Regions from separate parts of the Hoeflea sp. CAU 1731 genome, predicted to be linked through region 2. Evidence: predicted binding sites of a transcription regulator. Region 2 holds the regulator's gene; each other region holds the start of a gene.
What was found. The regulator PhoB, encoded in region 2, activates phosphate uptake and scavenging genes when phosphate is short. The targets are predictions, from matches to a motif close to TGTCATNNANCTGTCAT.

Region 1 (7,501 bases), on a different contig from region 2:
CGATAGGCCGGCCAGAAAGCCGCCGGCGTTGCGACTGTTGGCCATCTGGAACCCGGAAACCAGCAGCGCCACGAAAATCAGCATGAAGATGAAGCTGTAGAGACGCTTGCGCTGGACCATCGCAAGATAGTCGTCGCGAAGTCTGTCTTCGGGCGTGGTTGCTGCGGATGTTACGGCCATGTGGAAGCGTCCGGTGATGCGTCCGGGCCCCGCTTTCCGCGAGGCCCGGACAGGTCAGATGGCGGTCGAACTATTCAGACTTGCTTTTGCGTGCGTCGATGATGCTCTGGTAGTCGTCATGGTTGATCGGCTGGAAACCGAGCGCCTCGCCGGCCATGAAGCTGTAGGCGCAGTCCGGCGCCATGTAGGGCAAGGACGCTGTGAGCGTGGTTATATCGATCTTGACGCGCTCCGGCAGCGACTTGCGCAGCACGATCGGGCCTTCCGGGATCGGTTTCGACTTCCAGATCTCGACCAGGTCGTTCATGTCGACAAGACCGGCGTCGACGGCCTTGCGCAGGGCGCCGGAATTGTAACCGTCTTCCCACTCGCCCATGCCGTCGGCCCAGGTGACGCCGGCGTCGACGTCGCCATTGCTCACGGCAACGATTGTCTGCTCATGGCCGCCGACGAACTTGACTTCACCGAAATACGCTCCGGATTCCATGGAGGAACCTGTTTCCTGCGGAATTTCGATCGACGGGATCAGGTAGCCTGAGGTCGAGTTGGGGTCGCCGAAACCGAAAACCTTGCCTTCCATGTCTTCCAGTGAAGTGATGCCACTATCCTTCCTTGCAAAACCGATGGAATGATAGCCGTAGGACTTGTCAAGATTGGTCTTGACCATGATCGGCTCGATAGCCTCCGGATCGGTCAACCAGGCCTTGGCGTAGGCGGAAGCGCCGAGCCAGGCCATATCGATGGTTCCGCCGAGAAGACCCTGGATGACGCCGTCATAGTCGGACGGCGTAAATACCTTTACCGGCACGCCGAGCAGTTCTTCCGCCATGACGCGGTAGCATTCGTTGGAAGCCATGCGATCCTGGGCGTTCTCGCCTCCCAGAATGCCGATGCGGAATTCCGCGATTTCCTCGTCAGCGGCAAAAGCCGTTCCGATGAAAGCGGTTGTCGCCAGAAGGGCGGCGATGAGTGTCTTCATGATGGTGTCTCCTGAATGGATGAAGTTCTTGCCTGGAAATAGCAATGCAAGCCGGCCCTCAAACGGCCGCTTCGGCAATCCGTATTTCCTCTTCCGCCACTGTCCCCAAACTCTCGATGCTGGTGGACGTGGAAGCCTCGCTGAAGTTTTCGTCAGCCCCGTAGATCTCGCGGGCGACGTCGACGGTCAGTTCTTCCGGCTTGCCGTCGAACACGACGCGTCCGTCGCGCATGCCGATGACCCGGTCGCAGTAGCGCCGTGCGGTGTCGAGCGTATGAAGGTTGCAGACGACCTGCCGACGATCCTCCTCGTGGATGCGCCGCAGCGTGTCCATCACGACCTGCGCGTTCATCGGATCGAGCGACGCGATCGGCTCGTCCGCGAGAATGATCTTGGGGTCCTGCATCAATGCGCGGGCGATAGCGACGCGCTGCTGCTGGCCGCCGGACAGGGCCTCGGCCCGCTTGGCGGCGTTTTCCCCGATCCCGAGCCGCTCGAGAATGTCGATGGCGCGGTGGATGTCCTCTTTCGGGAAAATGTTGAACATCGTGGCTATCGTCGACCGGCTGTTGAGCGTGCCGAGAAGAACGTTCGACACGACGTCGAGACGCGGCACCAGGTTGAACTGCTGGAATATCATCGCGCAGTCGCTCTGCCAGCGACGCAGCGCCTTGCCGCTCAGTTTTTCGATTTCGAGTTCGCCGAAACGAATGGTTCCCCTGTTCGGCGCAACGAGCCGGTTGATCATGCGCAGGAGCGTCGATTTGCCGGCGCCCGATCGGCCGATGATGCCGACCATCTGGTCTTCGAGGAGCGTGCTCGTCACCGAATCCACGGCGGTATGCTTCCCGAATGTCTTGGTCACGCCTTTTAGCTGCAGCATGTAGAGCCCTTCATTTGCGGGTACGCCCGGTCAAGCACCGGTTAGAGGGTCGACGTGAATGCTGCGTGTCAGATTTGTTACGGAAATATTACAATCCACAACGCTGCCTGTTTACCGGCGCGTTGATGAGCAGAACACCGGCGAATGTCCGGATTTTGAGCGAGCGGAGTCGTGGGTCGTCAGGCAGGGTGCTTGCCAGCGTTCAAAACAACCGGGAGAACGATTCCCGCTCTTCGCGGCCTCTTTCAGGTATTGCCGAGGAATAACGCGCCCGCTGCGGCCCGCATCACGTATCCTTGTCTTCAACCTGCGCGGGGCGGCGGATGTGAACGTCCTGCTGCGGATAGGGAATGGAGATTCCGTTCTCGTCGAAGCGTTCCTTGACCTGTTGCGTCAGGTCCCAGAAGACCGTCCAGTAATCGGACGTCATGGTCCACGGCCGGCAGACGAAGTTCACCGAACTGTCGGCGAGTTCGTGCACGCGGATCACCGGTTCAGGGTCCTTGAGAACCAGTGGATGGCTTTTCACCGTCTCTTCGATCACGCGCGCGGCCAGCGGTATGGAATCCTCGTAGGAGATACCGAACACAAGGTCCACGCGCCGCGTCAGGCTCGCCGTGACATTGGTGATGACGTTGCCCCATACATTCTTGTTAGGAATGACTATGATCTGGTTGTCGGGCGTGGCCACCGTCGTCGCAAAAATGTTGACCGCCTGGACCGTTCCGGCGACGCCGCCGACATCGACGAAATCGCCCTGGTCAAACGGCTTGTTGATCATGATCATCATGCCGCTGGCGAGATTGCCGAGCGTGTCCTGAAAGGCGAAGGCGAGAATAAATGACGCGCCGCCGATAAGGGCGAAAACAGGTGTGATGTCGACGCCAAGCGCCGAAAGCACGACCATCAGTCCGATTGCAAACACCACCCAGTAGATGACGGCGACGAGAAAGGCCTGCAGGAGTTTCGACAGGTTCGGCACGTGGCCGATCCAGCGATTGGCGACGCCCCTGGTTACGCGCGAGACGAAAAGCAGGCCCAGAACCGCTGCTGCCAGGATCAGCAGGTTCATGCCGATCTTCAAACCGCCATCCCAGTCGAACAGCCAGGCCCTTGCCTGCGACACAAGCGTCTTGAAGTCGGCCTGGCGCGTCTCCTCGACGATGATCGCGTTCTGGTAGGCGCGGTAGCCGGAGATCGCGTCGGGGTCGCCGCCTTTCTTTTCCCAGGCGGAAAGGACCTTTGAATATTTGTCGAAGAGAGCTCTTCTTTCGTGCGTCAGGTCCGTCAGCTTCTCTCGTGCCGCGCTTTCGACGTCGCCGTCGGTTCTGGATATCGCGATCTGGGCCGCCATGACCTCCTCGGTCTTGCCTTTCACGATTGCGAGCCATTCCTCTGCGAGGGCGGCGAGTTCATCCTTCGTCAACGGCACCAGACGGTATTCCAGTTCGGCCGTTTCTATTCCTGGTGTGGTGATGTGCGACGAAAGACCGGTTTCGGCGTCCTTGTCGTTCGGATCGGTGTTATGCTCCACGATCGCGTCGACAACGCGCTCCTCGACGACGCCGCCGTCGTCAGTGTTGTTTGTCTGGGCCAGGCTGGCGCCTGCAGCCAAAGCGAGGCAGATTGTGAGGACGACGCCTGTTGCAACGAAAAACCCTGCGCCGCGAAAAAATCTGGAAATCATGAGCCTGTCACCTTTCTTGGTTTTTCTGCGCGCCCAGGCAGCAATGCCGCAGTTGGTATAGTATTTCTATGTTCGCACTGTACGAACGCAAGCATCTTGCCTCGATACTGCATTTTGGACGCCGGCATCCGGGCCGCGACCCGCTGATGAATTGATCGCCGGACCGACTTGTCGCATTGCCTATCGCCGCAAATTCCACTAATCGCTTTCCATAATGATCACGCAATTCGCCAATCGGGATATCAAGCTGCCGGCAATGTTCATTGCCGTCGCCAGCATCCTGTTCCTGCTGGCCTGGCCGATGATGCCGCGCACGGTTCTGGTCACGAACAATGGCGAAGTCACGGATCTTTCAGCCTATGTGCTGCCCGACGGCTCGCTGCCGTTTTTCTGCGCGGCAACGGGCGACGACGATCCCGCAGGCGGATACCGCGCGCATTGTCCGCTCTGCACGCTATCTAAAATCCTTGGTCCGACGCCGCGCGATCCCTCCATCGTACGCTTGGCGCGTTTTGCCCGCGTCGCCCCGCCGCTCTACAGCGAGCCGTCCATCGCGATCCGTGTCGTCACGGGACTGGGCTCCCGGGCGCCGCCCTCCATCGTCTGATCGACGTCGACGGGGCTTGAAGCCCTGTGATCGTCAGCCGAATTTTCTTCAAATCGAAAATGACATTGCTGCCGATGCGCCGCATGCGCATGCAGCATGGAGGTATAAGATGAAACTGACACATTCCGTCATGGCGGTCGCCGCCACCCTTTTCGCCCCGACCGTTGTCGCCTCGCTCGTCCCCTCGTTCGCACATGCGCACGCGACGCTCGAGCAGGGTGAAGCTCCCGTCAACAGCTACTACAAGGCCGTAGTGCGCGTTCCCCATGGATGCGACGGTCAGGCGACCCTGAAAGTCCGCATTACAGTTCCGGAAGGCATGATCTCGACCAAGCCGATGCCGAAAGCAGGCTGGGAACTGGAAACCGTCAAGGGGGATTACGAAAACACCTACTCCCTTCACGGCAGCGACATTACGTCCGGCGTGAAGGAAATCATCTGGACCGGAAAGCTGGAGGACGATTACTTCGACGAATTCGTCTTCCAGACACGGCTCACCGACACGCTGCCGGCCGGCGAAACCGTATACGTTCCGACCGTCCAGGAATGCGCAGACGGCGAAGTGGCCTGGATCGAAATACCGGCGGAAGGCCAGAATCCTCATTCGCTGGCGCATCCAGCGCCTGGACTGAAACTGATCGCTGCAGCAGGGGGCCATGGTGGCCACGACCACGGCGCATCACATGGGGACCACGCCATGAAACCCGTCAAGGTCGGCGATCTGGAGATTGTCCAGCCCTATGCCCGCGCCACGCCGCCCAACGCGCCGGTTTCCGGCGGATACATGGCCATCAGGAATTCCGGCGCCGAGGCCGATCGTCTCATCGGCGGTTCGGTCGACTTCGCCGACCACGTCGAGGTCCATGAAATGAAGATGGACGGCGACGTCATGAAGATGCGCCAACTCTCCGACGGTCTCGAAATTCCGGCCGGCGGCGAAGTCGTGCTCAAACCCGGCGGTTTCCACATCATGTTCATGAAGATGAAAGAGCAGCTCAAGCCCGGCGAAACCCGCACAATCACGCTCGAATTCGAGAAGGCGGGGACCGTGGTGTTCGAAATTCCGGTTCAGGACATGAAGGGCGGTCACGGATCGCACGACCATTCCGGCCACTCTAGTTCGAACTGATGACCTTGCGCACCATCAGAATTGCGAGTTGGACGGCGGTCGCCGTCCTTCTCGTGACGCTGATCGGCGTTTACATTTTTCAGTCGGTGTTCGGCAGGACAAACGGCCCGATTTCCGCCGGCAGTTCGATCGGAGTTCCGTTCACATTGACGGACCATGACGGACACGCCATCACTGAAAAGGCGCTCACAGGACAACCATCCGCCGTCTTCTTCGGTTTCACCCATTGTCCCGAAGTCTGCCCCACCACACTCTACGAGTTGTCGGTCTGGTTCGAAGCGCTTGGCGATGAAGGCAATGACCTGCAGGCTTATTTCATCACCGTAGACCCGCAACGGGACACGCCGCAGGTGATGAAATCCTACGTGGAGAACTTCACTGACCGGATCACCGGCATAACCGGAGATCCCGAAACCGTCGAGCGGGTCGCCCGGGCCTGGAACATATACTGGAAGAAAGTCCCGCTGGACGACGGCGACTATACGATGGACCACACAGCGTCGATTTTCCTCGTCGACGCGAAGGGCAATTTCCAGGGCACGATCGCCTATGGCGAGGAGAACGAAACCGCGCTCGCCAAGCTCAAGCGACTGGCGAACGGATAAAACACTCAGGCGTACTTCGCGACAAAGGCTTCCGCGTCAAGCGCGCGGAAGTCGGCAAGCGCTTCATGTAGCCGGTCGTGGTCCCAGTCCCACCAGGCGAGGTCTTCCATCGCCGCGCCCGTCGTTGCCGAAAAGCGCTCGCGGATGAGCTTGGCGGGCACCCCGCCAACAATCGTGTAGGGCGCGACATCCTTCGAGACGACTGCTCCGGCGCCGACAACGGCGCCATTGCCGACGGTGACCCCCGGCAGCAGGGTTGCGCCGTGTCCGAGCCATACATCATTACCAACGGTTACGGAGTTCTCGCGCCGCCAGTTGAAGAAGTCGTATTCGTGCTCGGCGCCTTCGAAATAGTCCCCGGCCCGATAGGTGAAATGGTGCAGCGTCGCCCGCCAGGTCGGGTGGTTGGTGGCGTTGATGCGCACATGGCTCGCAATATTGACGAATTTTCCGATGGTCGCGCTCCAGATCTCGCTGTCGCGCATCACGTAGGAGTAGTCGCCCATCTCGCATTCGGCGATCTGACAGCGTTCGTCCACCTCCGTATAGCGGCCAAATGTGCTGTCGCGCACCCGTGCGGTTTCGTGGATCTTCGGTTCGACGGACAGCTTCTTCATCAGGCGGCCTCCCCGACGGCGCGGAATTCACTGACGTCGATCGTGCGGTCGGCTACTGCTTCGCGCACTTCGGCGTCGTGGAAGATGCCGAGGAGCGCCACGCCGGCCTCTTTCTTGGCGCGGATGAGGTCGATGACCACGGCGCGGTTCGCCGCGTCCAGCGACGCCGTCGGCTCGTCCAGCAACAGCACCGGGTGACTGGTGATGAAGCCGCGAGCGATGTTGACGCGCTGCTGCTCGCCGCCAGAGAAGGTCGCCGGCGGCAGCGACCAGAGGCGTTCCGGGAGATTGAGTTGCGCCAGCAGTTCTCGCGCCCTCGTCAGGGCCGCCACTTGGGAGACGCGCTGCGCGATCAGCGGCTCGGCCACCACATCGACGGCGGCGACGCGCGGCACGGTGCGCAGAAACTGGCTGACATAGCCGATCACGTCGCGTCGCAAGGCCAACACCATGCGCGGATCAGCGCTGGCGATGTCGACGGTGCGATCGCCATGCGTGATCAGGATCTGCCCCTCGTTCACACTGTAGTTTCCATAGAGCATCTTGAGAATGGAGCTCTTGCCGACGCCTGACGGCCCGCCGAGCACGACGCATTCGCCGGCGGCGACGGAAAAATTGACATTGTCCACCACCGGCAGCTTCACGCCGCTGCGCAGATGCATGGTGAAACTCTTGGAGACTTCCGAAACAACCAAAGGCGTAGCCATGTCTCTAAACCTGCAGAATGGAGGAAACGAGGAGTTGCGTATAAGGCTGCTGCGGATCGTCGAGCACGCGATCCGTCAGCCCGTGTTCGATCACGTGGCCGTCCTTC
Region 2 (7,501 bases):
TTCACCAATCCGGACGACCAGCGGACCCAGGATTACATCACCGGTCGTTTCGGCTGACACAACACGGAAGCAAATCATCATGCCCGAAGAATCAAAAGTATCGGCAGCATCCGCGCACACGGTGTCGTCCTATGACGAGGAACTGCAGTATCTTGTCCGGCGCATTTCGGAGATGGGCGGCCTGACAGAGCGTATGGTTGAGGAATCGATCAGGGCGCTTGTCAATTCCGACGCCTCTCTGTCGCAAAAGGTTATTTCGGACGATCTGATCGTCGACGACGCAGAGCGACAGATCGACGAGAAGGCGGTCCTGATAATTGCCCGGCGTCAGCCGATGGCCTCGGATCTGCGCGAGATCATAGGATCGATCCGCATCGCCGCCGACCTTGAACGTGTCGGCGACATGGCCAAGGGCATTGCCAAGCGGGTCATCGCTGTTGAAGGTCTGGCGCAGCCGAAGAAGCTGGTGCGCGGCCTTGAACATCTCTCGGAACTCGCTCTGACCCAGCTCAAGGAAGTGCTTGATGCGTTTTCGAGCCGGTCGCCGGAGGCGGCGTCCGCCGTGCGCGAGCGCGACGAGGAAATCGACGCCATATACACGTCGCTGTTCCGCGAATTGCTGACCTACATGATGGAAGATCCACGAAACATCACGGCCTGTACGCATCTGCTGTTCTGCGCCAAGAACATCGAACGGATCGGCGATCACGTCACCAACATCGCGGAATCGATATACTACATGTCCACCGGGGCACAGCCGGATACCGAGCGTCCGAAGGACGACGAAACGGCGTCCGTTTCGGTAACTGCAAAATAGGCAACACCAGACAAGGCGGCGTCAGGACAAGGGCATGGGCATAGCACCGCAAATTACCGTCGTGGAAGACGAAGAGGCGCTGAGCGTTCTGCTCCGGTACAATCTGGAAGCGGAAGGCTACGACGTGGACACCGTCTTTCGCGGCGACGAGGCCGAACTGAAACTGCAGGAACGATTGCCGGATCTGCTGATCCTCGACTGGATGCTTCCGGGCCTCTCCGGTATCGAACTGTGCCGCCGTCTGCGCGTGCGGCCTGAGACCGAGCGGCTGCCGATCATCATGCTCACGGCGCGCGGCGAGGAAAGCGAGCGCGTGCGCGGGCTTGCGACAGGCGCCGATGATTACGTGGTGAAACCGTTCTCCACGCCGGAACTCATGGCGCGTGTGCGCGCGCTTCTGCGCCGGGCAAAGCCGGAAGCGATTTCCACTCTGCTCAAGAGCGGCGATATCGAGCTGGACCGCGAAACCCATCGCGTCTATCGCAAGGGCCGCGAAATCAAGCTGGGTCCGACCGAGTTTCGCCTGCTCGAGTTTTTCATGGCGTCGCCGACGAGGGTCTTCTCGCGGTCCCAATTGCTGGACGGCGTGTGGGGTCACGACATCTATGTCGACGAACGCACGGTCGACGTCCATGTCGGACGGCTGCGCAAGGCGCTCAACCTCGCCAATATGAAAGACGTCATCCGCACCGTCCGCGGCGCCGGCTACTCGCTGGAAAACTGACCGCCCTTCACTGCAGCCCGTGTGTTTGGCGGCTGCTTTTTTTGGACGTTTGTGTTATAACAGCTTTCCGGTCTTGAGCCTTTGCAACTGGGTCGCGGCTTGGGATTGCCAATAATGGCTTTTCCCGAAACAAAGCCAAGTTGGAGCCAAAACAGCGTTTCCCGAAACGAAGCCAGATTTGCCGTATGGTTCCAGAATCCCGAAACAAAGCCAAATCGAAGCCGAAACTGCCAATTCCCGAAACAAAGCCAGTGTCGGCGAACGGTAGTGATGGACGCCAGATAACTGGTAGAACCGTCTAACTAATTGTAATTACACAGAAAAAAACGCGACCACATAAGCAATCGTCCCACGCTGCGCTTCACGCAGCGTGGGACGAAAGGCGCCAGGATGCTGTGATGGAATTGCGAGCCTGCTTGACCTTGACCGGTCAGCTCTTCGACCGGCGGCGATCAGCGGCTGGCTGGAAGGCCAGCTTGGAATGATAGGAGCAGTACGGGCCTGATTCCTCGCAGTCGCTGCCGCAGAAATAGAAGCCCTCCTGCAGCGGATCGCCGATCGGCCATTTGCAGGTCCGCTCGGTCAGTTCCGTCAGCACCAGTCTCTTGGATATCGGAACGACAACGTCCTCGACAGGCCTCGTATCCAGATTGGTCACGGCGTCTGCGATGATATCCGCTTTGAGAGCGGTCGCCCCGCTGGTGCGCATGACCGGGCGCGGACTGGCTGCGCGCGCCGTAAACGAACTGCGGGACGCCGTCGTCGTTCTCTTATTCCGGGAGGCTGACGATCCGCCGGACTTTGCCCGCCCGGGCAGATTCAGCCGATGCACTTTTCCGATCACAGCGTTGCGGCTGATGCCGCCAAGCTGGGCCGCAATCTGACTGGCGCTCAGGCCGTCGCCCCATAGTTGTTTCAGTTTTTCGACGCGTTCGTCAGTCCAGCTCATGCTTCACGCCCCTCGTTCATTGTATTGGGCGGCGGAATCCTCCATCATGCGCCGGTATTGCTCCGGCGCCGGAATCCGAGACTTCAGTGAATAGTTCAGGTCCGCCGCATGCAGTCCAAATTCGCCTTCCTAAGGTAGTGGGCGCGGGACTCGGTGACAAGAGTCCGGCGAATCAAGACGATTCCTTTTTCAAGTTTTCCCCAACTTGAAGTCAATAGTGGAATTTGACCTGCCTGATTGCGGCGCGCCGCACGCGTTCGTCATCGAAGTTGTTGATTGATGGCGCACCGTCCGGTATAGAAGCGGGAAAGCTGCCGTGGGGCAGCTTTTGTTTTTGGTCGGTACAGTAAATCCGTCAATATCAAAGCCGTTCAGCTAATTTGCGGTGACAGGCGGCAAGGAGTAGGTTGCGATGTCCCAGACTGCATCGCTGTTTGATACATACAAGCGCATTCCCGTTCGCTTTGAGAAAGGCGAGGGCGTGTGGCTTTACGCCGAGGATGGATCGAAATATCTCGATTTTGCCGCGGGCATCGCCGTGAACTCGCTTGGCCATTCCCATCCGCATCTCGTTTCAGCCTTGAAAGACCAGGCCGACAAGCTGTGGCACCTTTCCAATATATACGATATTCCCGGTCAGACGCGTCTTGGCGACCGTCTTGTCGAAGCGACCTTCGCCGACAAGGTGTTCTTCACCAACTCCGGCGCCGAGGCGCTGGAATGCTCCATCAAGACCGCGCGGCGCTATCACTACGAAAACGGCGACGCTGGTCGATACAAGATCATCACCTTCGAAGGCGCCTTTCATGGACGCACGCTGGCGACGATCGCCGCCGGCGGCCAGGAAAAATATCTCGAAGGTTTCGGACCGAAAGCGGAAGGCTTCATTCAGGCGCCATTCGCCGATCTCGACGCGGTGAAGGCGGCGGTTGACGATGAAACGGCCGCTCTGCTCGTCGAACCGATCCAGGGCGAAGGCGGCATCCGCGTCGCTCCGGAGCAATGGCTGCGCGATCTGCGCGCGCTGTGCGACGAGCATGGCGTTCTGCTGGTTCTCGACGAGGTCCAGTGCGGCGTTGGCCGCACCGGCAAACTCTTCGCCTATGAATGGTCCGGCATCACACCGGACATCGTCGCCATCGCCAAGGGCATTGGCGGCGGGTTTCCAGTCGGCGCATGCCTTGCCACGGCGGAGGCCGCCAAGGGCATGGTCGCCGGAACCCACGGCACGACATTCGGCGGCAATCCGCTTGCGATGGCCGTCGGCAACGCCGTGCTCGACGTCATTCTGGAAGAGGGCTTCCTACAGCATGTCGTCGACGTCGGCCTTGTCTTTTCGCAAGGTCTGGCCGCGATCGCCGACGAGTTTCCGGACGTCATCGAAGAAATCCGTGGCCGCGGTCTTATGCTGGGGCTGAAAGCCGGGATTCCGAACGGCGAATTGCTGACTGCAATCCGTGACGAACACATGCTCGCGGTTCCGGCCGGAGAAAACGTCATCCGCCTTCTGCCGCCGCTGACCACCACGGTCGAAGAGGCGCGCGAAGGACTGTCACGCCTGGAGGCGGCGGCTCGCAAATTGTCGACGGCCGCGGGCTGACATAGTCTAAGGTTACGAGGGACGTTTCCTCGACATGCAACACACGAAATGGAACCCGACATGGCCTTGAATGGCGAGTTTCGTCATTTCCTAGATCTTTCCGCTGTGGCGTCCGGCGATTTGCGGGCGATCATTGATCATGCCCACACGCGCAAGGCCGATACGCTGAAGGGAACAGCGGACAAGCCTCTCGAAGGCAAGATCCTGGCGATGATCTTCGAAAAGCCGTCGACGCGCACGCGCGTGTCCTTCGATGTCGGCATGCGTCAACTCGGCGGAGAACCGCTTCTTCTTTCCGGACGCGAAATGCAACTCGGTCGCGCGGAATCGATCGCCGATACGGCGCGCGTCCTGTCGCGCTACGTCGATGCGATCATGATCCGCACAACCAGTCACGATCGGCTTCTTGAACTTGCCGAATACGCCACAGTGCCGGTGATCAACGGTCTGACCGACGACACGCATCCCTGCCAGATCATGGCCGATGTCATGACCTTCGAGCAGCATCGCGGCAATATCCGGGGAAAGACGCTGTCCTGGGTCGGAGACGGCAACAATGTGCTGCATTCCTTGGTCGAAGGGTCGGCGCGCTTCGGCTATACGATGAAAGTCGGCGTTCCTTCTGGGTCCGAGCCGGAAGCCCGTTACATTGAATGGGCGCGCGCCAACGGCGGAACGATTGACCTGACAGCGGATCCTGAAAAGGCGGTGCAGGGATCCGATTGCGTAATAACCGATACCTGGGTCTCCATGGGGCAGGAACATCGCGCCCGCGGCCACAATGTCTTCCAGCCCTATCAGGTCAATGAGGCGCTGATGGAAAAGGCCGGCGATGACGCCTTGTTCATGCATTGCCTGCCGGCCCATCGCGGCGAAGAGGTGACTGACGGCGTGATCGACGGCCCTAATTCCGTGGTTTTCGACGAAGCGGAGAACCGTCTTCACGCCCAAAAGGCGATCCTTGCCTGGTGTTTCGGTCGGGTATGAGCGATCAATCCCCACAGCTGGGCGAAATCGGCCATGCCGGCGACGACATGGTGGTGCCCTTCCAGGCCGAGGGGCTCGACGTGCGCGGTCGGGCCGTGCAGATCGGCCCGTTGCTCAACACCATTCTTGACCGGCACGACTATCCTGAACCGGTGGCGCGGCTTCTGGCCGAAACGGTCACGTTGACCGTATTGCTCGGCACATCCCTGAAATTCGAAGGCAAACTGATTGTGCAAACCCAGGGCGACGGCCCGGTCGATATGCTGGTTGCGGATTTCACGACGCCCGACAGCATGCGGGCCTATGCCCGTTTCGACGAGCAGTTGCTGGCGGAGGCGGTCGCCCGCGGCGCGCTCGAGCCGCAGGATCTTCTCGGCAAGGGCATCCTGGCTTTCACCATAGACCAGGGCAAGAGCATGCAGCGCTACCAGGGCATCGTCGAACTCAACGGCGCCAGCCTCGAAGAAATCGCCAAGGCCTATTTCCGGCAGTCGGAGCAGATCCCGACCGAAGTCCGGCTGGCTGCGGCGCAGCTCTATGCGATGGACGAAGAGGGCGGGCGCACCCATCAATGGCGCGCCGGCGGCGTGGTGGTCCAGTTCCTTCCCGATTCGCCCGAACGCATCCGGACCCAGGACCTTCCGGGCGGCGACGTTCCCGATGAACTCGAAGATGTTTTCGAGACGGAAGAGGACGAGGATTGGCAGGAAGCCCGCGCTCTGATGGAAACAATCGCGGATGACGAACTGGTCGATCCGCAGGTCAGTTCCGAGCGGCTGCTATACCGGTTGTTTCATGAACGCGGGGTGCGTGTCTTCGACCCGATGCCGGTCCGCGACAACTGTTCATGCTCGCGCGAACGCATCAAATCCGTCCTTGAAGGATTTGAGGCGGAAGAGATTGCCGAAAGCATTGAGGACGGCAAGATAACCGTCAAATGTGAATTCTGCTCCAAGAGCTACGAATTCGATCCGAACGAAGTCGGCGGCTGAAGCGAAGCGGGTTCCTGTCGCGAAGAGCCGCGATCATTGTTCTCCGGGTGATCCGGGAACACGATATCCTGCGTAGAAACTCACACAGTCAGGTTGTAAACCGAGGGTGATCGAAACCGGAGAACGTCGACGTGGAAGACGACTGGTACAAATCAGTGGCGGTCATCGAGGATTTCGTGAATGTGACGGATCAGTCCCGGTTCGTCGGTTTGCCCGACGACTGGCATGTCGGTGTTTCCGATATCGTCAATTCAACCGAAGAGATCGCAAAAGGACGCTACAAGGCTGTGAACCTGGCGGGGGCGGCCACGATCAGCGCCGTTTCGAACGCATTGAACGGCGATCTCAGGCTTTTCATTTTTGGCGGCGATGGAGCGCGTTTCGCGGTTCCCGCCCGTCATAGTCAGAAAGCCGCCGAGGCTCTGTCGCGTGTTGCATCTTGGGCGAAACAGGAACTGCAGCTGGATTTGCGCGTCGGAATGATCAGTGTCGAGGCTGTCCGGAAGGCGGGTCTTGATGTGCGGGTAGCGTTCTGGAAAGCCTCTAGCAATGTCCAGTATGCGTCTTTCATGGGAGGCGGGCTGGAATGGGCGGAAGAACAGCTTAAAAATGGTTCTCTGCAAATTGCGCCAACCGCCGCGGAAGATAGACCGGATCTCACCGGCCTCTCCTGTCAGTGGGGTCCCGTCGAGGCTCAAGGGATGATTCTGTCTTTGATCGTCAAACCGGCGCGAGGCGTCTCGCAAGCCCGTTTTGCAGAGGTGGCGTCACGCGTCATCGACATACTTGAGGGCGGCGAACGTCTTAACCCTGTGCCGCCTGATGGTCCGCGCGTAAGGTGGCCCGGCAATGTCCTCGACCTTCAGTCGCGCGTTGCCGGCATGGGAAAGTCCAGGTCTTTGTGGATGATCCGGGTGTATCTCAACGCAGCCTTTGCCTGGACTGTGTTCCGGCTGGGGCTGAGAGTGGGAGGGTTTCGCCCCGCGCGATACAGACGTGAAATCGCGGAAAATTCGGATTACCGGAAATTCGACGATTCGCTGATGATGACCATCGATTCCTCTGCTGAAGTCATCGAAAAAGCGCGCGGAGTGCTTGATATGGAAGTCGGGAAGGGCGTGGTCAGATACGGCATGCACACCCAGGACGAGGCGCTCATTACCTGCGTTGCGCCGTCCGTTCACACCTCAAATCACATGCATTTCATAGATGGAGCGAAAGGCGGGTACGCTGAGGCGGCGAAGCAGCTCGCGCAATCAAAAACGTTGGATTGAATCGAGGGGAAGAATGAATTGTGGGGGCCGATAGGCGTCAGCCCCCACGCACTAAGATCTTATTCAGGCAGAACGACGGAGTCGATGACATGGATGACGCCATTGTCGGCTTCCACGTCAGCGGTGACGACCATCGCTTCGTCCACCTTAACTCCATT
Region 3 (7,501 bases), on a different contig from region 2:
TTCGGATCGGTTCCGGCTGGACAATGCCGCAACGCTGGTCAGCGACGCCTACAGTTACAAGACGCATGTCACCCTCGACAATCGCACCGACAGCTTCTCCTTCGCCATAGAGGGCGAAAAGAAAGGGGCTTATCCCGCAGGGGAGACGCCCGATTGGGTGACGATCGACGGTGACCAGGCGACGGTCGACCTGCTGGGCGGATACAGCGTCGTCATCAACAAAAACCACGCCGTTTTCACGGTTCCAGGCTATGGCGAAATTGACGCCAGGGTCGCCGGCCGCAGCATCGAGACGACCCTTCCGGGCGACGAAGTCCCGGACTGGATCAACGCCTCCAGGACGCGACTGGCCGTTACTACGCCGAACGGTCGGATGTCCGTCACTCGATCCAAGATCGAAGTGTTCCGCTATTTTTATGGCTGGGAGCTGTTCTGGTTCTCGCTGGACAGTCCGTTTTACGGCATGGGACCGATGGAATTGCTGTCGACGGCCTTCTCCTCCGACCGGCTGGTTGAGGGCAAGAGCAATATCGCGGCGATGGTCGACGACTTTCTCTACAACCCCATGTGGCGGCACGCGGAGGTGTTCTGGGCAATCTTCGAAACCATTCTTATGGCGTTTCTCGGAACAATGGGCGCGGCGATGATGGCGTTACCGCTGGCTTTTCTGTCGGCGTCGAACTTTACGCCGCTCCAGACTATCCGTTTCGGGTTTCGCCGGCTGTTCGACCTGCTTCGCGGCACCGACGCGCTGATCTGGACGATCGTGCTGGCCAGAGCGTTCGGGCCCGGCCCGCTGACCGGATCGCTGGCCATCCTGCTGACAGACACCGGAACATTCGGCAAGATGTTTTCCGAGGCGCTGGAAAATGTCGACGACAAGCAGATCGAGGGCGTGCGTTCGACCGGCGCAAAACCTCTGCAGCGCTATCGCTTCGGGGTCATTCCCCAGATCGTTCCGGTTCTGATTTCACAGATCCTGTACTATCTGGAGAGCAACACCCGTTCTGCGACGATCATCGGCGCGATCGTCGGCGGTGGCATCGGACTGATGCTGACCCAGGCGATCAACACCCAGAAAGACTGGGAAGAGGTGACCTATTACATCGTGCTGATCATCCTGATGGTGATGATCATGGATACGGTTTCCGGATGGCTGCGCAAGCGTCTGATTGGCGGCAACGGGGGATGAACACCGGTCGCAGGGCCAGTTGAAACCGGAGTTGGAATATCCCGCATTTATGATAATAATCCGCTTCGGCCGCAGGCGCCGGTTCGGCGATGGATTACCTTTGCATGAAACTGTCATGCAAATCGGGTAGATGATCGCTCATCCACCGGAATCACCGTCATTCGAGGAAGACAGAATGCGATATGCAATCTATTTTGTCCCGCCAATGAACGACCCTCTGAACAGGGTCGCGACGAACTGGCTCGGCCGTGATGTCTTCACCGGACAGACGGTCGAGGCGTCGGCGATCACGGGTCTCAATTCGGCCGAGATCGCGTTCCATACCGCAGCTCCCAGACGATACGGCTTTCACGGAACGCTGAAAGCGCCGTTCGTGCTGGCCGAAGGCCGGACGGAGGAGGACCTGCTCAGGACGCTGATGCGGTTTTCCGATTCGGTTAAACCATTCGAGATTCCGCGCATGGAAATCAGCAGGATAGGCCCGTTCTTCGCGCTCACGCCGAGCGAGCCGATTCCCGATCTCCATGATCTCGCAGCGCGCGTCGTAAGGGAGTTCGACGAATTCCGCGCGCCGCCCAGCGAGGCGGAACTGGAGCGACGGAATCCCGACAGGCTGACCGTTGCCCAGCTGGAAAACCTGCATCGTTGGGGCTATCCGTACGTCTTCGAGGAATTCCGATTTCACATGACGCTTTCAGGGCCGGTAGACCGGGATGAAAGAGACCGGGTGGAACAGGCGCTGCATGCGTTTTTCGATCCGGTGCTGAGCGAGCCTGTCGAAGTCGAGAATATCGCTCTTTTCGTGGAGGACGAAGCGGGCGCGCCATTTTCGGTCCATTCGTTACATCCGCTGGGGCGACTGGATCAGCGCCGGACCGCCTGAGCGGGATTTGCAAGAGTAGAAAAAGAAACATGTCCGAACTGATACTGAAGAACGCCAGAATTGTCCTTGACGACGAAGTCGTGAAGGGAACGCTCGTCGTGCACGACGGCAAGATTGCCGATATCTCGACCGACACCTCGGTTTCCTCCGCCGAAGATCTCGCCAATGACTACCTGATACCCGGTCTCGTGGAGCTGCACACCGACCATCTGGAAGGCCATTACGCGCCACGCCCGAAGGTCCGCTGGAATCCGCTCGCCGCAGTGCTCGCGCATGACGCACAGATCTGCTCGTCCGGTATCACCACCGTTCTCGACGCCCTGCGCGTCGGCATGGACCATGATGCGGACCTGACAGCCGAGGAAATGCAGATACTCGCCAACGCGATCGACGACAGTTCGGAGAAGGGCAGCCTGAGGGCCGATCATTTCCTGCATCTGCGCTGCGAGGTTTCCGCGCCCAACTGCCACGAGCAGTTCCGGGGATTCGACGGGCATCCGCGCGTCCGCATGGCGTCGCTGATGGATCATGCGCCGGGCCAGCGGCAGTTTCGCGACCTTGATCAATACGCCGTCTATTATCGCGGCAAGCTGAAAATGACGGAGCAGGAGTTCCAGGATTTCTGCAAGCTTCGCATCGCGCAGTCTGAGGCCAATTCCGACCGGAATCGCGGCGTCATCGCAGAGACCTGCAAGGATCGTGGAATCGTGCTGGCGAGCCATGACGACGCAACGCTGGAGCATGTCGAGGAAGCCGTGCAGCAGGGCATTCATGTCGCCGAGTTTCCGACCACCATGGAGGCGGCCCGGGCCTCGAAGGAGGCCGGCATGGCGGTGCTGATGGGCGCGCCGAACGTCGTGCGCGGCGGATCCCATTCGGGCAATATCGCGGCGCGCGAACTCGCTGAAAACAGTCTGCTGGATATCCTGTCCTCGGACTACATCCCGTTCAGCCTGATCCAGTCGGCCTTTCATCTCGACAACGAAGTGGACGCGATTTCCCTGCCGCAGGCGATACAGATGGTGTCCAGGAACCCCGCGAAAGCCTGCGGTCTCGACGACCGCGGAGAAATCGCGATCGGCAAGCGCGGAGACCTTGTTCGGGTCGGCGTCGATCATGCGATCCCGATCGTGCGCACCGTCTGGCGCGAAGGCCGGCGTGTGGTTTGATGGGGTCTGGCGACGGGGCAGACCCGGCAGGCGCAGCGGGCGCGAATATTGGCGGCGGCGCCTTTATCGCCGTCGTCGGTCCAAGCGGAGCCGGCAAGGACACGCTTCTCAATCATGCGCGCAACGCGCTTGACGGCGACGAGCGCTTCGTCTTCGTGCAGCGGGCGATCACCCGTTCGGCAGACGGCGAGACCGAAGATCACCGGCCAGTCACGGACGCCGATTTCGAAGCCGAACTGGGGCGCGGTGGTTTCGCCCACTGGTGGGACGCGCACGGCCTGAAATACGGCGTGCCGGTTTCGGTCGACGACGTCGTGCGCTCCGGGCGCATCGCGATCTGCAACGGATCGCGCGGCGCGCTCGACGGCCTGCGCGCCCGGTATGCGAACTTCACCGTCATCAACCTGACGGCGCGGCCTGATGTTCTGGCCCGGCGGCTCGCCGGCCGCGGTCGCGAGAGCGAGGCGGAGATCCTGAGGCGTCTAAAGCGCCAGCCTGATTGCGATGCGCAAATGGCCGACGCGGTCGTCATCGAGAACAACGGCGCGCTGGAAGAGGCGGGCAGGGCGCTGGTCGATGCGATCGAAGCGATCAGTCGTTCAGTTGCGCAGACAGGATGATTGTAAAAACCGGTAGGTCTGTCGTTTGAGCGATCGTTCCGTGGTCGCCGGAAAGTCAATTCAACAGGCGGCATCTTTCTTTCAGGCAGGCTTCCAGCGCGTTTCGCGTTTTCGGGCCGTACTTGCCATCAACCGGACCGTCAAAATACCCCATCTCGACCAGTGAGGTCTGCAGCCTCTTCACTAAAGCCGGCTTATTTTCCTTAATAATGAAAGCATCGAGTTCCGGTAGAGCCTCCTGCCATTGACCCAACACGCTGAGGACAAGCGCCCGGATATTGTGGGCGTGTCCGTCCCCTGGACGGAGTTCCAGCGCCTTGTTTGCGTTTTGGAGCGCCAACGCGTCGTGACCCAAGGCGTACAACGCCCAGGCGCGACCGACATAGGGGAAGTAGTAGTCCGGATCGATATCGATCGCTTGGTCGTAGTCCATTACCGCCCGATCATATCGTTCCTGAAACCAGTATACGTTGCCTCGATTGTAATAGGCTTTCGCGAATTCCGGATCGATCTCCAGCGCCCGGTCGTAATAAGCGATGGCCTGCTCGTAGTTTTTACGATTCCTCTCCACCAGGCCAAGGTCGATAAAGGGATGCTTGTAATTCGGATCGAGTTCGAGGGCGTGATTTAGGTCCTCCACTGCCTGATCGAGGTTTCCAAGCCTGCGGTTTACATTCCCGCGATAATAGTAGGTCGTCGCCAGCCGCTTGCCGGAGACCTTACCCGCATCAAGGACTTTGGTGCAACCGGCGAGACTGAGCTTCAGGTCGCGTTCCTGTGCGCAGTCGTCCCAGTCGCTGGCCTGTGCGGAGGCGAATGTAGAAAGCAGCGCCAACAAGCCTATTGCCGGAAATATAAAACGCATACGGAATCCCCATCCTGATTTTGCAGAGCAACCTATCAGGGTGATCGATGGTCGATCAAGAAACGACGGCGGCCTTAGGTCTCCCGCGGACACGCCCTGGACTTACCTTTGTGCGTCGCGCAGTCCCGACCACAGGAGGCTCGCGCCCATCGTGCCGAACGCCGCGGCGAACACGCCCTCGAACCATCGGGAAAAGCGCGCGTAACCGCGCATCGCCAGTCCGGTGGAAAACAGAAACGCGTAGGCGCCGTAAATCACGAGACCCGAAAAGGCGCCCAGCGGACCGAAAGCAAGAACCTGGAGTGGGCCCAACCCCTGTCCGAAAAGGAACGAAGCCACCGCGGCCCACATCAGCGCCGCCTTGGGATTTGTCAGGACGACGAGAACGCCGCGCCGCCAGGCCGCAGCATTGCCCAGCGGGCGCTCATCCGGCTTTATCTTCGCATTCCCGCTGCCCCGGATGATCGCGCGCGCAGCCTTGAGACCGAGATAGAGCAGGTAGCCGCCTCCGGCCAGCTTCAGGATCAGCAGCGATGCGGGAAAGGCCTCGATGAGCGCGCCGAGGCCGAGTGCGGTCGCCAGCGACCAGACAAGCATTCCCGAGGCGACGCCGGCGACGACGAAGAGCGCCGGCCGCCGACCCTGCGCAAGGCCGATGGACGCGACCGCGGCGAGATTTGGTCCCGGAGATATCTGGGCGGCAAGCACGCCGGCCAATGTCACTGCGAAGATTGCAAGCATGAGGGAGCCTTTCCGATGACGCCGCTTCACATTCAGCAGGAGGATGCGATAGTCAGACCGAAAAACGCACGGCGTTGGCATGCAATGACGCGCGCTCGTCTTGAGAAGAGTATTGTCTCGATTGCGGTGACGCAACCATGAAGACAGGTCGTTCGGATAACCCGCCAACTGCAGCGAGTTGGAAAACTCCGACATCTGACCGACAAGTTACTTTCCCAGACCGTGTTGTAGCCCTTCGCCATTGTCCACACCATGTCGCAGTCCGAGGCTTGATCTCGCCTCTTCGCAGTGATACTGATCCATCAATCAATTTTAGAACAGCGTTCAAAAAATGAAGAATTCAGGCAACAAAGTGCTTATGCCGATCGGTGACGCGTCGGAAACCGTCGATACGCTTTATCCTTACTATCGGCTGCAGGAAGCCGGTTTCGAGCCGGTTGTGGCCGCGCCTGAAAAACGTATCTACCAGCTTGTCATGCACGAGGTGCGCCCCGGCTGGACGATCACGCGCGAGTGGGAAGGCTACCAGCTCGCCGCAGACGTCGCGTTCGCAGACGTCGATCCGGAAGACTTCGCGGGCGTGTTCTTCTCCGGCGGTCGCGCGCCGGAATATATCCGCGACGACGAAGACCTCATCCGCGCCACGCAGCACTTCTTCGACGCCGACAAGCCGATCGCCAGCGTCTGCCACGGGGTGGAGATCCCCGCGCGCGCCGACCGGGTCCGCGGACGCCGCATGGCGACGGTCGCCAAGTGCCGTTTCGACCTGGAGGTCTGCGGCGGCGTCTATGTGAATGCGCCCTGCGTCATCGACGCAAACCTGGTTTCGGGGCGGACATTCCACGATCACGGCCACTACGTCGGCCCATGGATCCGGCTGCTGGAGGAGTGGCAGGCGGGGGGAAAGCAGGCGGTCGCAGCCGCGGCGCGCTGAACTGACAATCACTTAAGGGAGGAACCCATGATAAACAGAATGATTATGGCCGCGCTGGCGCTCACCGTGTCCGCCGGCGTCGCAATGGCCGACTGGAAACCGGAAAAGCCGGTCACCGTCATCGTGCCTTATCCGCCCGGCGGAGTGACCGATCTCGCGGTCCGCGCGGTAGCGGCGGATCTCGAGCCCGTCCTCGGTCAGAAGCTTGTTGTCGTCAACCAGCCCGGCGCCAACGGCTCCGTCGGCACGCAAGCCGTGCTCGATGCGCCAAAGGACGGCTACACGTGGCTTTCCGGCGGGGTGCGCGACATCGGCACCTACAAGATCATGGGAATGATCGACACGACCTTCGATGACTGGCATCCGTTCATCATCGCCTCCATGTCGTCGCTACTCTCGGTCAATCCCGGCACGGACATCACCACCGTCGAGGATTTCATCGCTCGGGTGAAGTCCGACGGGGACAAGCTGCTGATCGCGACGGCGGGACCGAATTCATCCGGCGGTCAGGGACTGGCCGCGATTGCGACGGCCGCCGATATCGACCCCAAGCAGATCGTCTATGATGGCGGCAATCCGGCTATCCTCGCCACCGTGTCCGGCGAGGCGCAGGCCACCACCCAGCTCGCGCTGGAACAGGCGGAAATGATCCGCGCCGGCCGGCTGACGCCGCTGGCGGCCATCGGCACCACCGAGATCAAGCTCGGCGATCTGTCGATCCCGCCAATCACCGCGCAGCTGCCGAACCTGCCGCCCGCGGAAAACTTCGTCGGAATCTACCTGCCCGACGGCGTGCCGCAGGAGGTGCTGGACACGCTGGAAGCCGTGTGGACCGAGACCCTGTCCGGGTCCAAGGGGCTGCAGCAATTGTGCACTTCGCGCGGTTGCGGCGTGAAACCCGTCGCCGGAGACGAGGCGATGAAATCGGCCAATCCGGCCATCGCTGCCGCAGCATGGGGACTGTATGATCGCGGCGATGCGAAGATGTCACCGGAAGAGATGGGCATTGCACGCCCGTAAAGCGAAAGCGCAATGGTGAGTGAACTCAACGGTCGGCGGCTGCACGTCGCCGATCTCGCAACAGGATCGATACTGGT
Region 4 (7,501 bases), on a different contig from region 2:
CAGGTTTCCGTGAGCCACGAGGTCTCGCCACTCGCCAAGCTCGTTGGACGCGGCGACACGACGGTGGTCGACGCCTACCTTTCGCCCATCCTGCGGCGTTACGTCAACGAGGTCGCAAGCGAACTCGGCGCCGGCGAAGCGGGCGCCGAGGACACCCCGACCCTGAAGTTCATGATGTCCTCGGGCGGCCTGACAACCGCGAAGCTGTTTCAGGGAAAAGACGCCATCCTTTCCGGCCCGGCCGGCGGCGTCGTCGGCATGGTCGAGACAGCGGCGCTGGCCGGCTTCGAACGCGTCATCGGCTTCGACATGGGCGGCACCTCGACGGATGTCGCGCACTATAACGGCCGTTACGAGCGCGCCTTCGACACCGAAGTGGCGGGGGTGCGCATCCGCGCCCCGATGATGGATATCCACACCGTGGCCGCCGGCGGCGGCTCGGTGCTTCACTATGAGTCCGGCCGGTTCCAGGCGGGACCCGATTCCGCGGGCGCCGATCCGGGCCCGGCCTGCTACCGTCGCGGCGGACCGCTGGCGGTGACGGACGCCAATGTCATGCTCGGCAAGCTGCAGCCGGATTTCTTCCCCGCGATCTTCGGTCCGGACCAGGACCAGCCCCTCGACAGCAACGTCGTGGCCAGCCGTTTCGCCGAACTGGCGCAAAGCATCGGCGACGGCAAGACGCCGGAGGAAATTGCCGAGGGCTTCATCACGATCGCGGTGGAAAACATGGCGAACGCCATCAAGAAGATCTCCGTGCAGCGCGGCTATGACGTGACGAAGTACCTGCTCAACTGCTTCGGCGGCGCCGGCGGACAGCACGCCTGCCTTGTCGCCGACGCGCTGGGCATGGAGGCAATTCTCATTCACCCTTTCTCGGGCCTGCTTTCCGCCTACGGCATAGGACTCGCAAGCCTCTTTTCCACGCGCCAGCAGGCGCTGGTCAAACCGCTGGACGAAAGTTCCGTCGCCGATGTGGAGGCGCTTGTCGAACGCCTGTCCGGGGAAACCGCCGAAGAGTTGCGCGCGCAGGGCGTCGCCGATCAGGACATGCGCTGGCGGCCGCAATTGCATCTGCGCTACGACGGAACGGACACCGCCCTGCCCGTCGATTTTACGAGCCGTTCCTTCTCGGATGCGCGCAGCGCTTTCGAAACCGCCCACAAGGCGCAATTCGGGTTCATCTACGACGCCAAGCCCGTGGTGGTGGAAGCCGTCGCGGTGGAAGCGACCGAAACACGCGGCCCGAGCGCAGCAGAGACCGGACAGGAACTGGCGCTGCGCGACATCGCGTCAGACCGTGTCCGGCCGGTCTTCTCCGGCGGCAAGTGGCATGACGCCGCCATCGTCCGGCACGACGAGCTGTCTCCCGGCGCTCGGCTCAGCGGGCCAGCCCTCATCATAGAGAAAAACCAGACGATCGTCGTCGAGCCCGGCTGGCAGGCCGAAATCAACGCCTGCAATCATGTCGTCATGCGCCGCCGCGAAAAGAAGCAGCGGCAGCAGGCGATCGGCACGAGACAGGCCGATCCGATCCTGCTCGAAGTCTTCAACAACCTCTTCATGTCGATCGCCGAGCAGATGGGCGTGACGCTGCAGAACACCGCCCATTCCGTCAACATCAAGGAGCGGCTCGACTTCTCCTGCGCGGTCTTCGACAGCAGCGGAGCGCTGGTCGCCAATGCGCCGCACATGCCGGTCCATCTCGGCTCCATGGACCGTTCGGTCGAAACCGTCATCCGGCTGAACAAGGGAAAGATCAGGCCGGGCGACGTCTTTGCGCTCAACGCGCCCTACAATGGCGGCACCCACCTGCCCGATATCACCGTGGTGACGCCGCTCTTCGACAAGGCTGGCGAAGAAATCCTCTTCTATACCGCGTCGCGCGGCCACCATGCCGACATCGGCGGCACGGCGCCTGGTTCAATGACGCCGCTTGCGACGACCGTCGACGAGGAAGGCGTGCTGATCGACAATTTCCTGATCGTCGATCAGGGCCGCTTCCGCGAGAAGGAACTGGTCGACCTGTTGACCGACCACCCCTACCCCGCCCGCAACACGTTCCAGAACGTCGCGGACCTGAAAGCCCAGATCGCGGCGAACGAAAAGGGGATCGCCGAACTGCACAGGATGGTCGCCGATTTCGGCCTCGACGTCGTTCAGGCCTATATGGGCCACGTCCAGGACAACGCCGCCGAGAGCGTGCGCGAAGTCATCGACGCGCTCTCCGACTGCGAATACGAATATCCGACCGACACCGGCCAGGTCATCAAGGTGAAGATCAGCGTCGATCGGGAAGAGCGCACGGCGACGGTCGACTTCACCGGCACGTCGCCGGTCATGAAGAACAATTTCAACGCGCCTGAGCCGGTCACGCGCGCCGCCGTGCTCTACTGTTTCCGGGTGATGGTCGAAGGCTCGATCCCGATGAACGCCGGCTGCCTGCGGCCGATCAACATCGTGCTGCCCGACGAATGCATGCTGAAGCCCTCCTGGCCGGCCGCTGTCGTCGCCGGCAACGTCGAAACATCGCAGCATGTCACCAACGCGATCTTCGGCGCGCTCGGCGCGCTCGCCAACAGCCAGGGCACGATGAACAATCTCACCTTCGGCAATGACCGCTACCAGTATTACGAGACAATCTGCTCCGGCTCTCCGGCTGGAAGAATGAACAACGGCCGCGGCTTTTCCGGAACTTCGGGCGTGCACGTCCACATGACCAATTCGCGGCTCACCGACCCGGAAATCCTGGAAATGCGCTTTCCCGTGCTTCTCGAGGATTTCCGCATCCGTGAGGGCTCCGGCGGCCGCGGCGCCTTCAAAGCCGGCGACGGCACCCGGCGCACAATCCGTTTCCTTGAAAAAATGGAGTGCGCGATCCTGTCGTCCCACCGCAACAGGCCACCACAGGGGATGGACGGCGGCGGCGACGGTCAGGTCGGCAAAACGGAGGTCCGTCGTCGCGACGGCACTGTCGAGGAACTGAAGGCCTGCGACCAGACGGAACTCGAGGTCGGCGAGGCGGTAATCCTGACGACGCCGACCTCGGGGGGATATGGGGAAGTATCATGACTGAGGACCGAATGCGCTGGATAATACAAATCAAGCAGCTTCGAGAAGAGCATGGCTTCAGCATATATGAGGCTGAGCGAATGGCGTTCGGCTCCGAAGAATGGTGGAGATGGACCGAGCGGCGGATAAACAGCGACAAACAATGCCGGAAAATGGCGCTGTTCCACATCAAACACCACGGAGAAAAATCACTCATCGTGGAAGAAGCCGGCAGGCTGAAAGTCAAGAAACCCGACTGAATACAGGAAGCGTTGCGAGAAGCAGGATGCGATATGTCATTGCGCTGGACACCACGCTTCGGTTGTGTCGCGAAAACTTGATCCCGCCAGCCAGTAAGCTGGTCGCGCCGGCTCTGTTGAGATCCCAGATGCTTTCGCAGCTCTACGCATCGGTTCGTCGCGGGGAAATCGATCGCAAAACCGCAAATCTCCAACTCGATCACTTGAGAACGCTGAAGGTTCGTCTTCTTGGCGACCGCGTTCTGCAGAAAGCCGCATGGGATATCGCCGCGCATTTTGATTGGAATGACACCTTCACCGCCGAGTACGTGGCGCTCACGAAGTTGCAAGCGGATGCTTTTATCACTCTGGACGATGATCTTGCCCGATCCCTGGACGGGATTGTGCCGCTGGCTCCGTTTGAAAGTTTAATGGACACGTAGACGGTCCCCAAAGCGACTTTGACGCCCACTTGATTGCTTTCTGGCGTCGGATACGCGCGTTTCACATCGATTCGTTCGTCAAAAACATTGCAATGTGTCCGGGCAATGGGTAGCGGCGACAGGCCGGAGCCGTCGGCATCGAGACCAACGATTCTCATTTGAAATTCAACATTTTCAATATCTTGCACTCATTCCACCCCACCGTCACCATTCTGTCACCGATATGTCATGTCGATGTCACCGCCCGGAGGTACCCGCTCGGAAATGACGGAATGCGGGGAATTGCAGCATGTCGGATATCGCCACGGAATCGGGTTTTGTACTTAGCGGCAATCGCCATCTGGGAAAGGCGCTTTACCAGAACAGGGCCTATACGAAGGAAGGATTGTCGGAGCGACTCTTCGCGCTGCTCTTTACCGGGCTCGTCTATCCGCAGATCTGGGAAGACCCGAAGGTCGACATGGAAGCCATGGCGCTGTCCGAAGGCCACCGGATCGTCACCATCGCGTCTGGCGGCTGCAATGTGCTCGCCTACCTCACCGCGCGACCGGAAAGCATTGACGTCGTCGATCTGAACAAGGCGCATATTGCGCTCAACCGCATGAAGCTCACCGCCATGCGGCGCCTGCCGGGCCACAGCGAGGTCCTGAGCTTCTTCGCCAGGGACAACCAGCGTGGCAACTCGGCCATCTACGACAGGCACGTCGCGCCGCATCTCGATCCGGCGTCGCGATCCTATTGGGAGCGGCGGACCATCAAGGGCCGTAGGCGCATCGAAGCCTTCAACGGCAACTTCTACAAGGGCGGCCTTCTGGGCTGGTTCATTGCAACCGGCCACCTGATCGCCCGTCTGCACGGCGTCGACCCGGCCGAAATCATGCAGTCCGGCAGCCTGCGCGAGCAGCGGCGGTTCTTTGACGACCGTCTCGCGCCGCTGTTCGAAAAGCCGCTCGTCAAATGGATGACAGGTCGCAAGGCGTCGCTGTTCGGCCTTGGCATTCCACCCGCGCAGTATGACGAACTGCTCGCCGGCGAAGACACCATGGCCGCAGTCCTGAAGACGCGGCTCGAGAAACTCGCCTGTCACTTCCCCCTGAACGAAAACTACTTCGCATGGCAGGCCTTCGCGCGCCGCTATCCGGAGCACGGCGCGGCGGAACTGCCGGCCTACCTACAGGAAGACCACTACGAGACGATCCGCGATCTGGCCGATAACGTCTCCGTCAATCATATCGGCTTCACCGATTTCCTCAGACACAAGCCCGCCGCGTCCCTCGACCGCTATGTGCTGCTCGACGCCCAGGACTGGATGAGCGACGCGCAACTCAACGAACTCTGGTCGGAAATCACGCGCACGGCCGACGCCGGCGCGCGCGTCATATTCCGCACCGCCGGCGCCCCGACCATTCTGCCGGGCCGCGTCGACGCCGCCATCCTCGACCAGTGGCGCTACCGCGAGACTGAATCCGAAACCTGTTGCCGCCGGGACCGGTCGGCGATCTATGGCGGCTTCCATCTTTACGAGAAGCGCGCCTCATGAGTTCGGCCGCCCATGCGGAGCTGATGGACGGGACCTATCGTCATCAGCGGCATATCTACGACCTGTCACGAAAATATTACCTGCTTGGCCGCGACCGGATGATCGAGGCGATGGAAATGCCCCGGGGCGCGGACGTTCTGGAGCTCGGATGCGGAACGGGCCGCAACCTTGCAGCCGTTGCGAAACGCTGGCCCAACGCCCGCCTGCACGGGCTGGACATCTCGTCCGAGATGCTGGCTTCGGCGCACAATACGGCGCGACGTTCAGGTCTGGAGATGAGGCTGGTGCAGGGCGACGCCTCCGGCTTCGAACCGGAAGCGCTGTTCGAAAAGCCCCGTTTCGACCGGGTTTTCATTTCCTATTCGCTGTCGATGATACCCGCCTGGGAAGAGACGATCGACGCCGCAATGGCTGCGCTGTCGCCGCAGGGCTCCCTGCACATTGTGGATTTCGGTCAGCAGGAACGGCTGCCGTCCCTCTTCCGATCCGCGCTTCACGCCTGGCTCGCGCGCTTCCACGTTAACCCGCGAGCAACCCTTTTCGATGTAGTACAGGGCAAGGCCGAAAAGGCCGGATTGAAGGCCAGAAGCGAACGGCTCTACCGCGGTTATACTTGGCACATGATTGTCTCGCAGGCTTGAATACGCCTTTTCACTGACGAGAATCTGCATTATTACTGCCAGAGCCGGTTATCGCCAACCGAATTGGACGGTTCGCCATGCGTCGACGCGCGCTCATTTTCGCACCCCTGCTTTTCATGCTGGCGGCATGCACCACATACGAATACAGCTTCGACGACATCACGGCGCCGTCGCCGATGCGCTATGGCGACAGGGACCCGCAGAATTTCGGCAAGAACCATCCGGCCCGCCATGAGGTGCATGGCATCGACGTGTCCAAATGGCAGGCGGACATCGACTGGCGCAAGCTGCGCAAATCCGGCATCGACTTCGCCTATATCAAGGCGACGGAAGGCGGCGACCTGAAGGACGACCGTTTCGACGAGTACTGGCGCAAGTCCAGGCAGGCCGGCATTCCGCGCGGCGCATATCATTTCTACTATTTCTGCACGACGCCGGAAAAGCAGGCTGCATGGTTCATTCGCAACACGCCGAAGGAACGCGGCGCCCTGCCGCCGGTGCTCGACATCGAATGGAACCACGCCTCGCCCACATGCAAGAAACGCCCAGACCCCGCCACAGTGCGCAGGAACATGAAAATCTTCATGGACCGCGTCGAGGCGCATTACGGCCGCAAACCGATGGTCTACACGACGGTGGATTTCCATCGTGAAAACCTGGTGGGTCACTTCTCCGATTACACCTTCTGGGTCCGTTCCGTCGCCGATCATCCCGACAACATCTATGCCCAGCGCGACTGGCATTTCTGGCAATACACGGGAACCGGCATCGTGCCCGGCATCCAGGGCGACACCGACATCAACGTCTTTGCAGGCGACCGCAAGGACTGGCTCAAGTGGGTTTCCGCTTCCGCGCTCTGAGCGCGGCCACAATCCTACGACAAACAGACCGCCACCCTTTCGGAGGAATTCATGATTCGCCTGAACAGACTCGCCGCAGCAACCGCCCTGATCTTCGCCTGCCAGTTCGCGACAGGCATCGCTCAGGCGCAGACCTGCGGGGGCGATCTCGGCTCCTTCCTCGCGGGCGTCAAGCAGGAAGCGGTTGCAAAAGGCGTGCCGCCGCGCGTCGCAGACCAGGCGCTCGCCAACGCGCGCATCGACAAGACGGTGCTGAGCCGCGACCGGGCCCAGGGCGTCTTCAAGCAGACATTCCTGGAATTCTCCAAGCGCTCCGTCAGCGGCTACCGCATGCAGCACGGCAAGGCGAATATGGGCAAATACGCCAACGTTTTTGCGCAGGCCCAGCGGGAATATGGCATACCGCCGGAAGTCATCACCGCCTTCTGGGCGCTGGAGACAGATTTCGGCGCGGTCCAGGGCGATTTCAACACCATGAACGCCCTGGTGACGCTCGCCCATGACTGCCGCCGGCCGGAACTCTTTCGTCCGCAACTGATCGCCGCGATCGAGATGGTCCAGCACGGAGATCTCGATCCGGCCAGGACGACGGGCGCCTGGGCCGGCGAGATAGGCCAGGTGCAGTTGCTGCCGGAAGACATAATCCGCTACGGCCGCGACGGCGACGGCGACGGGCACGTCAATCTGAAGACAAGCGCGCCAGACGCCATCCTCACGGCGGCGGCTT

Region 1: phnC (phosphonate ABC transporter ATP-binding protein) is a predicted target of PhoB. The motif match lies at 2,119-2,135, and genes of this name have one in related genera.
Region 3: AAFN47_RS14595 (DUF1045 domain-containing protein) is a predicted target of PhoB. The motif match lies at 1,293-1,309, and genes of this name have one in related genera.
Region 4: AAFN47_RS13195 (BtaA family protein) is a predicted target of PhoB. The motif match lies at 3,936-3,952, and genes of this name have one in related genera.

What each region holds. Positions count from the first base shown of each region.
Region 1 covers NZ_JBDQQS010000008.1:135,371-142,871, reverse strand. The annotation lists gene phnE (phosphonate ABC transporter, permease protein PhnE) at 1-180, opposite strand, end outside; gene phnD (phosphonate ABC transporter substrate-binding protein) at 251-1,159, opposite strand; gene phnC (phosphonate ABC transporter ATP-binding protein) at 1,218-2,042, opposite strand; gene AAFN47_RS14570 (mechanosensitive ion channel family protein) at 2,329-3,729, opposite strand; gene AAFN47_RS14565 (hypothetical protein) at 3,944-4,336, shown strand; gene AAFN47_RS14560 (DUF1775 domain-containing protein) at 4,446-5,465, shown strand; gene AAFN47_RS14555 (SCO family protein) at 5,471-6,070, shown strand; gene AAFN47_RS14550 (DapH/DapD/GlmU-related protein) at 6,076-6,687, opposite strand; gene phnL (phosphonate C-P lyase system protein PhnL) at 6,687-7,394, opposite strand; gene phnK (phosphonate C-P lyase system protein PhnK) at 7,399-7,501, opposite strand, start outside.
Region 2 covers NZ_JBDQQS010000005.1:142,696-150,196, forward strand. The annotation lists gene pstB (phosphate ABC transporter ATP-binding protein PstB) at 1-57, shown strand, start outside; gene phoU (phosphate signaling complex protein PhoU) at 80-817, shown strand; gene phoB (phosphate regulon transcriptional regulator PhoB) at 858-1,541, shown strand; gene AAFN47_RS10285 (GcrA family cell cycle regulator) at 1,972-2,490, opposite strand; gene AAFN47_RS10290 (aspartate aminotransferase family protein) at 2,903-4,090, shown strand; gene argF (ornithine carbamoyltransferase) at 4,151-5,077, shown strand; gene AAFN47_RS10300 (Hsp33 family molecular chaperone) at 5,074-6,069, shown strand; gene AAFN47_RS10305 (DUF3095 domain-containing protein) at 6,201-7,343, shown strand; gene AAFN47_RS10310 (fasciclin domain-containing protein) at 7,403-7,501, opposite strand, start outside.
Region 3 covers NZ_JBDQQS010000008.1:143,714-151,214, forward strand. The annotation lists gene phnE (phosphonate ABC transporter, permease protein PhnE) at 1-1,192, shown strand, start outside; gene AAFN47_RS14595 (DUF1045 domain-containing protein) at 1,368-2,075, shown strand; gene AAFN47_RS14600 (alpha-D-ribose 1-methylphosphonate 5-triphosphate diphosphatase) at 2,105-3,244, shown strand; gene phnN (phosphonate metabolism protein/1,5-bisphosphokinase (PRPP-forming) PhnN) at 3,244-3,864, shown strand; gene AAFN47_RS14610 (tetratricopeptide repeat protein) at 3,920-4,729, opposite strand; gene AAFN47_RS14615 (LysE family translocator) at 4,832-5,470, opposite strand; gene AAFN47_RS14620 (DJ-1/PfpI family protein) at 5,829-6,404, shown strand; gene AAFN47_RS14625 (Bug family tripartite tricarboxylate transporter substrate binding protein) at 6,432-7,424, shown strand; gene AAFN47_RS14630 (hypothetical protein) at 7,437-7,501, shown strand, end outside.
Region 4 covers NZ_JBDQQS010000007.1:115,500-123,000, forward strand. The annotation lists gene AAFN47_RS13180 (hydantoinase B/oxoprolinase family protein) at 1-3,072, shown strand, start outside; gene AAFN47_RS13185 (hypothetical protein) at 3,069-3,311, shown strand; gene AAFN47_RS13190 (hypothetical protein) at 3,338-3,733, shown strand; gene AAFN47_RS13195 (BtaA family protein) at 4,023-5,273, shown strand; gene AAFN47_RS13200 (class I SAM-dependent methyltransferase) at 5,270-5,914, shown strand; gene AAFN47_RS13205 (glycoside hydrolase family 25 protein) at 5,992-6,774, shown strand; gene AAFN47_RS13210 (lytic murein transglycosylase) at 6,826-7,501, shown strand, end outside.